Linked DNA regions of Methylorubrum populi. The protein of the gene in region 2 interacts with the protein of the main gene of each other region in a pairwise test. Links are inferred from orthologs where the notes say so. Each region holds a gene or a part of one and is shown on either strand. Other genes may lie near its edges. The genes, in order: ccmE and MPPM_RS14315.

Region 1 (3,225 bases), 1.6 Mb from region 2 along the record:
GCGCTGCGCCGCCGCCGCCGCGTCGCCCCGCTTCCAGGCCAGCGCCTGCCCGAACGGCACGATCACGAGGAGCGGCAGCGCCAGGGGGATGAAGGTCCAGTTGAAGAAGGGCGGGCCGACCGAGATCTTCTCGCCGGTCAGCATCTCCAGGAGCAGCGGGTAGAGCGTGCCCACGAACACCGTGGCGCAGGCCGCGACGAGGAACAGGTTGTTCATCACCAGGGCGCCCTCGCGGGAGATCGGCGCGAACAGGCCGCCCTGGCGCAGGGTCGGCGCGCGCCACGCGAACAGGCTCAGCGCGCCGCCGATGAACAGCGCGAGGATCGCCAGGATGAACACGCCGCGGCTCGGATCGGAGGCGAAGCTGTGCACCGAGGTGAGGAGCCCGGAGCGGACGATGAAGGTGCCGACCAGGGAGAGCGAGAAGGTGAGGATGGCGAGCAGCACCGTCCAGACCTTGAGCGCGTCGCGCTTCTCCATGACGACGATGGAGTGCAGCAGCGCGGTGCCGGCGATCCAGGGCATCAGCGAGGCGTTCTCGACCGGGTCCCAGAACCACCAGCCGCCCCAGCCGAGCTCGTAATAGGCCCAGTACGAGCCCATGGCGATGCCGAGCGTCAGGAAGCTCCAGGCGATCAGGGCCCAGGGCCGCACCGCCCGCGCCCAGACGGCATCGATGCGCCCCTCGATCAGCGCGGCGACGGCGAAGGCGAAGGTGACCGAGAAGCCGACATAGCCGAGGTAGAGCAGCGGCGGATGGATCGCGAGGCCGAGATCCTGGAGCAGCGGATTGAGGTCGTTGCCCTCCAGCGGTGCCGGCGCAACGCGGGCGAACGGGTTCGAGGTCGTGATGATGAACAGCACGAACACGAAGGTGACGCTCGCCTGCACCATCAGCGTGTTGGTGCGCAGCACCGGCGGCACGGAGGTCTTGGCGGTGGCGACCCAGGCGCCGAACAGGGCGAGGATCAGCACCCAGAGGAGCATCGAACCCTCGTGGTTCCCCCAGACGCCGGAGATCTTGTAGATCAGGGGCTTGGCGGTATGCGAGTTCTCAATGACGTTCTGGACCGAGAAGTCCGACGTCACATGCGCGTAGGTCAGCGCGCAAAAGGCGAACAGGATGCAGGCGAAGGTGCCGAGCGCGGCGGGACCCGCCACCTCGCGCAAAGCCGCGTCGCCCGAGCGGGCCGCCCAGGCCGGCATCACCGCCTGAACCAGGGAGAGAGCCAGCGCCAGGGCCAGCGCGTAGTGGCCGATCTCGACGATCACCGGCGGTCTCCTCGCGCGGTTTCGGTGCGGATGGTCATGGGATCTCTCACCGCTCGCTGCGCTGGCCCAGGGTGGCGTCGGCCGAGGCCGGCTTCGCCGCATCCTTCGGAGCCTCTTTGCCCCCGCCCTCCTGCCAGCGGCCCTGCGCCTTGAGCGCGTCGGCAACCTCGCGGGGCATGTAGTTCTCGTCGTGCTTGGCCAGCACGGTGTCGGCCCGGAACACGCCGCCGGCATCGAGCATGCCTTCGGCGACGATGCCCTGGCCCTCGCGGAACAGATCGGGCAGCAGGCCGCGATACTGCACCGGAACCGTGGCGTTGGTGTCGGTCACGGAAAACTCGACGTTCTGGTCGGGTCCGCGCTTCACCGAGCCGTCCTTGACGAGGCCGCCGAGACGGAACCGCGTGCCCGGCGCGACGCCCTGCGCCGCCACCTCGGCGGGGGAGCGGAAGAACACGATCGAGCCGCTCATGGCCGACAGGATCAGCCCGAGCGCCAGCGCCAGCACGGCGCCGCAGGCGGCGATGAGGATCAGGCGGCGGCTCTTGCGGGTCACGACGGTTCCGTCCCGGTTCGTCGGCTTCTTCTCCCCGTCAGGCTGACGAGAGCCTGAAGGCGGTCCGACGTCTGCGATTGATCGAGACCGGTTTCGGCCCGACCGCCCGCCGGGTCAAGGTTGGACGGGCGGGACCGATTGTCAGGGGACGCGGTCCGCCGCGGTCCCGCTAGGGCTGGACGGGGCTCAGGCCGAGCTCCTTGCCGAGCGCATCGAGGCGCTCGACGGCGGTCGGGTTGGCCGCGAGCGCCATCTTGGCCCGGTCGAGGGCCTGGGTCGCGGCGGCGCGGTCCCCGAGGATGCCGTAGGAGCGCACGAGCCGCATCCACTCGTCGGCGGAGCCGCCCTTGGCGGCGAGCCGCCGGTCGAGACTCGCGACCATGCCGCGGATCGCCGCCTCGCGCTCGGCCGGCGGCATCGCCTTGATCGCGGCCGCCGCGGCGTCGGGCTCGGCCGCGGGCTTGTCACCGGGCTTGTCGCTGGTCCTGTCGCCGGCCTCCGGCTTCGGCGGCGCGCCGGCCCCGGGCAGACCGAGTTCGTGGGCCTGCGCGTCGAAGCGGGCCAGGGCCTCGCGGTCGTCGCGGAACGTCTTGCGCGCTCGCTCCAGGGCGTCGAGCGCCTTGTCGCGCTCGCCGAGCACCGCGTGGGAGCGCACGAGGCGCAGCCACTCGTCGGCGGAGCCGCCCTGCTTGGCCAGGCGCCGCTCCAGCCCCTCGACCATGCCGCGGATCGCGTCGATCCGCTCGGAGGGCGGCAGGGCCTGGATGTTGCTGCCGGGCCCGGCCACCGGCGCATCGACCTTCGGCCCCTCCCCGCTCCCCTCGGCCTTGGGCTCGGCGGCGGTCTCACCCTTCAGCCGGGCGAGGTTGTCCCGCACCGTCGGCAGCCAGGGCGCATCCGCGGGCGCGGCGGCGGCCATCGCCTCGAGCCGCCGCACGGCGCCGGCCACGTCGCCGGACTGCTCGTCGCCGCGGGCGAGATAGAACTGGGGCTTGGCTGCCTTCGGATCGGCGGTGAGCGCCCGGCCCAGCACCTTGCGCGCCTCAGGCGAGACCGTACCGTCGGCCGCGGCGACCAGCGCCTCGCCCCAGTCGGACAGGGCTTGGGCGTCCTCGCCCTTGAGGCGCACGAGGGCGGCGTAGGCGCGCGCCGCATCGTCGAAGCGTCCGAGCCGCATGTAGACCGGGCCGAGCACGCTCCAGCCACGGGCGTCGTCCGGATGGTTGGCGAGCCGCGCCTCGATCTGGCCGATGGCGGTCATCAGATCCTGCGCGCCCGCCCGGGTCGCCTTGCGGTCGGCGTCGGTCTGCGAGGGAAGGTTCGGCGAGCCGTAGAGGCCGTACACGACGAGCGCGACGAGGGGGATGGTCGAGAGCGCGAAGGCGGAGGCCGCCCGG
Region 2 (3,143 bases):
GTGCCGAAGCTTGTCGAGATCGCACAATCCGTGGCGTCGCGACCGCGTGCCATCACGATCCGGCCGATCCGCGGCGTGTTGTGGCGGGCATCGAAGGTGTACCAGCGGCCCCCGAGATAGACCTCGAACCACGCCGAGAAGTCCATCGGATCGGGCACGGGCGGCACGCCGATATCGCCAAGATAGCCCGTGCAGTATCGCGCCGGGATGTTCATGCAGCGGCAGAAGGCGATCGCGAGATGCGCGAAGTCGCGGCAGACGCCGACCTGCTGGTGGTATCCGTCCGAGGCGGTCCGGGTGGCGTCCGCCTGCTGGTAGTCGAAGCGGATGCGCGTGTGCACGTAATCGACGATGGCCTGGACCCGTGCCCAGCCCTCGGGCGTCTGGCCGAAGAGCTGCCATGCGATCCCGCAGAGCTTGTCCGTGTCGCAGTAGCGGCTCGCCATCAGGTAGAGCATCACATCGTCCGGCAGCCCATCCACCGGTGCCTGGGCGGCCTCCGGAACGACCGCGTCGGGCTGACCCGAATCAGCCACGAGGAAATCCGCCGAGATCGAGAGGCGGCCGGGCGGCGCGACGATACGGGTGCAGACGTTCCCGAAAGCGTCGAGCGTTTGCCGCTGCGGGATCGGCGGGTCGAACGCAATCGTCTCCGGGCTGCGCAGATCGCCCTGGCGCGAGGGGTGGACGCTCAGCAACAGCGACATGGGCGTTGCAGCATCGGTTTCGAAGGTGATGTGGTAACCGGTCTTGATCAGCATGGGACAGCCTGCAATATCGCCCGCTGATCCCGAACAGCAGATTTCGGGCAGGGCAAGCCGGTAAGTTTTTAATCTACGAGCCGTTCCGTTCGTGCGCTGCACAAATATTCCGCAGTGCGCCGACTTGAGTGTCGCCGCCCCACGACGCACGGGCCGGGACGTTGACGCGCATTGCTGCTGCAGCGCACTCGGCGGTATGGAAGCGGCCATGTGGACCGCTCTCTGGAACCGTCTCGCCCATCCGGGCCACTTCCTGCGCTGGTCGGGTGCGGCTTTGCCGTGGCTCGCCGCGACCTCGGCCGCTCTGATTGCGGCCGGGCTGTATCTTATCTTTTTCGTCGTGCCGCCCGACTACCAGCAGGGCGACACGGTGCGGATCATGTACGTCCACGTGCCGGCTGCGATCCTCGGCATGGGCTTCTACGGGGCGATGACGCTTTCGGCGATCGGGACGCTCGTCTGGCGTCATCCCCTCGCCGACGTCTCGCAGCGCGCCGCCGCGCCGATCGGCGCGGCCTTCACCCTGATCTGCCTCGTCACCGGCTCGCTCTGGGGCAAGCCGATGTGGGGCACCTATTGGGTCTGGGACGCGCGCCTGACCTCGATGCTGGTGTTGTTCCTGATCTATTGCGGCATCATCGCCCTGTGGCGGACGATCGAGGATCCGAGCCGGGCCGCCCGTGCGGTGTCGATCCTGACGCTGGTGGGAGCGGTGAACCTGCCGATCATCAAATTCTCGGTGAACTGGTGGTCGACGCTGCACCAGCCGGCCTCGATCCTGCGCATGGGCGGCTCGTCGATCGATTCGTCGATGCTCTACCCGCTGCTCGAGACGGTGCTGGCGATGACCGTGCTCGGGGTTACCCTGCACCTGCAGGCGATGCGCACCGAGATCTACCGCCGCCGGGTGCGAACGCTGCTGATCCGGCAGGCCGAACGGCTCGATGCCGGCGTGCAGGAGGCCGTCCCGGTCACCCGCGCGGCTGCGACCCTTCCCGTCGGACAGGCGATCTGAGGCCGAGCCATGGATTTCGGACCCTACACCGCATTCATCGCCGGCTCCTACGGCTTCGCCGCCCTGGTGCTCGGTGGCCTGATCCTCAACGGCTGGTGGGATGGGCGGACGCAACGCCGCGCGCTCGCGGAGCTTCAGGACGACCGGGGAGGGCGGCCGTGAACGCCCCGACGCCCGGAGCGACCCCGCCCGGCAGCGGCGAGCGTCCCCGCCGCTCGCTTCTCGTGCTGCTGCCGGTCCTTGTCTTCGCCGTGCTGGCGGTCGCGTTCTTCGTGCGGCTGCGTTCGGGCGCCGATCCGCAGGCGCTGCCCTCGGCACTGATCGGCAAGCCCGTGCCGGCCTTCGCGCTCGCGCCGGTGAACGGCCTGCAGGCCGACGGCAAGCCGGTGCCGGGCTTGTCGAGCACGGACCTGAAGGGGCAGGTGACCGTTCTCAACGTCTTCGCCTCGTGGTGTGCCCCCTGCCAGGTCGAGCACCCGATGCTGATGCGGCTCGCACAGGAGCCCGGCATTCGCCTCGTCGGCATCGACTACAAGGATCCGGGTGATGCCGGGCGGCGCTGGCTGGAGCGCAACGGCCTGCCATTCGCGGCCGTCGGCGCCGACACGAGCGGCCGGGCGGGCATCGATCTCGGCGTCTACGGTGTGCCGGAGACCTTCATCATCGGGCCTGACGGGGTGATCCGCGACAAGCTCGTCGGCATCCTGACGCCGGAGAATTACGCCAGCGTCCTGGGCCGCATCCGCGCCGCCGGCCGACCCGCGCCCGTGACCAACTGACCGACGGGCGCGGCCAGCGCTTGGAAACCTGAGACCGCAGGCGTATGCACCCCGTGCCGGCTTGAAACCGTTCCAAGGTGGACGAGCCGCGCACCCAGCTGAAACCGCGATCAAAGAGCGCCATGCGGATCGGACTGTTCGTCCCCTGCTACGTCGATGCCTTCGAGCCGGAGGTCGGCATTGCCACGCTGGAGCTGCTGGAGCGGTTCGGCCTCACCGTCGATTACCCGTACGATCAGACCTGCTGCGGCCAGCCGATGACGAATACCGGCTGCCATCAGGAGGCGGCCGCGACCGAGGCCCTTTTCGTCAAGAATTTTTCCGGCTTCGACTACGTCGTCGCTCCGTCGGGCTCCTGCGTGCATCAGGTCCGCGAGCACCTCACCGCGATCCCGCAGACCGACGAAGTGAAGGCCGTGCGGGCCAAGATCTTTGAACTGGTCGAGTTCCTGCACGACGTCCTGAAGATCGAGGCGCTGCCCTGGGCGGCGTTCCCGCACAAGGTCGCCTACCACTCGAATTGCAACGCGCTGCGCGGCATCGGCCATGCCCGGCCGACGGAACTGAACCGGCCGTTCTTCTCGAAAC

What was found.
Region 1: the proteins of MPPM_RS14315 (region 2) and ccmE interact in binary tests that used the Escherichia coli proteins (3 or more experiments, as listed by UniProt). The link is inferred for Methylorubrum populi from one-to-one orthologs.

Annotation. Positions count from the first base shown.
Region 1 is NZ_AP014809.1:1,556,123-1,559,347, forward strand. What follows is about bases 74-2,987. They hold ccmE (cytochrome c maturation protein CcmE), read right to left. Parts: upstream 1,829-2,987; coding sequence 1,319-1,828; downstream 74-1,318. Other genes in these bases: MPPM_RS07115 (heme lyase CcmF/NrfE family subunit), read right to left, coding at 74-1,272; ccmI (c-type cytochrome biogenesis protein CcmI), read right to left, coding at 1,998-2,987. In the rest of the region: more of MPPM_RS07115, read right to left, coding at 1-73; more of ccmI, read right to left, coding at 2,988-3,225. UniProt on the Escherichia coli protein: Heme chaperone required for the biogenesis of c-type cytochromes. Transiently binds heme delivered by CcmC and transfers the heme to apo-cytochromes in a process facilitated by CcmF and CcmH.
Region 2 is NZ_AP014809.1:3,124,452-3,127,594, forward strand. Bases 41-2,872 are described here. They hold MPPM_RS14315 (heme ABC transporter permease), read left to right. Parts: upstream 41-969; coding sequence 970-1,776; downstream 1,777-2,872. Other genes in these bases: MPPM_RS14310 (transglutaminase-like domain-containing protein), read right to left, coding at 41-761; ccmD (heme exporter protein CcmD), read left to right, coding at 1,786-1,938; MPPM_RS14325 (DsbE family thiol:disulfide interchange protein), read left to right, coding at 1,935-2,555; MPPM_RS14330 ((Fe-S)-binding protein), read left to right, coding at 2,678-2,872. Also shown: more of MPPM_RS14310, read right to left, coding at 1-40; more of MPPM_RS14330, read left to right, coding at 2,873-3,143. UniProt on the Escherichia coli protein: Required for the export of heme to the periplasm for the biogenesis of c-type cytochromes.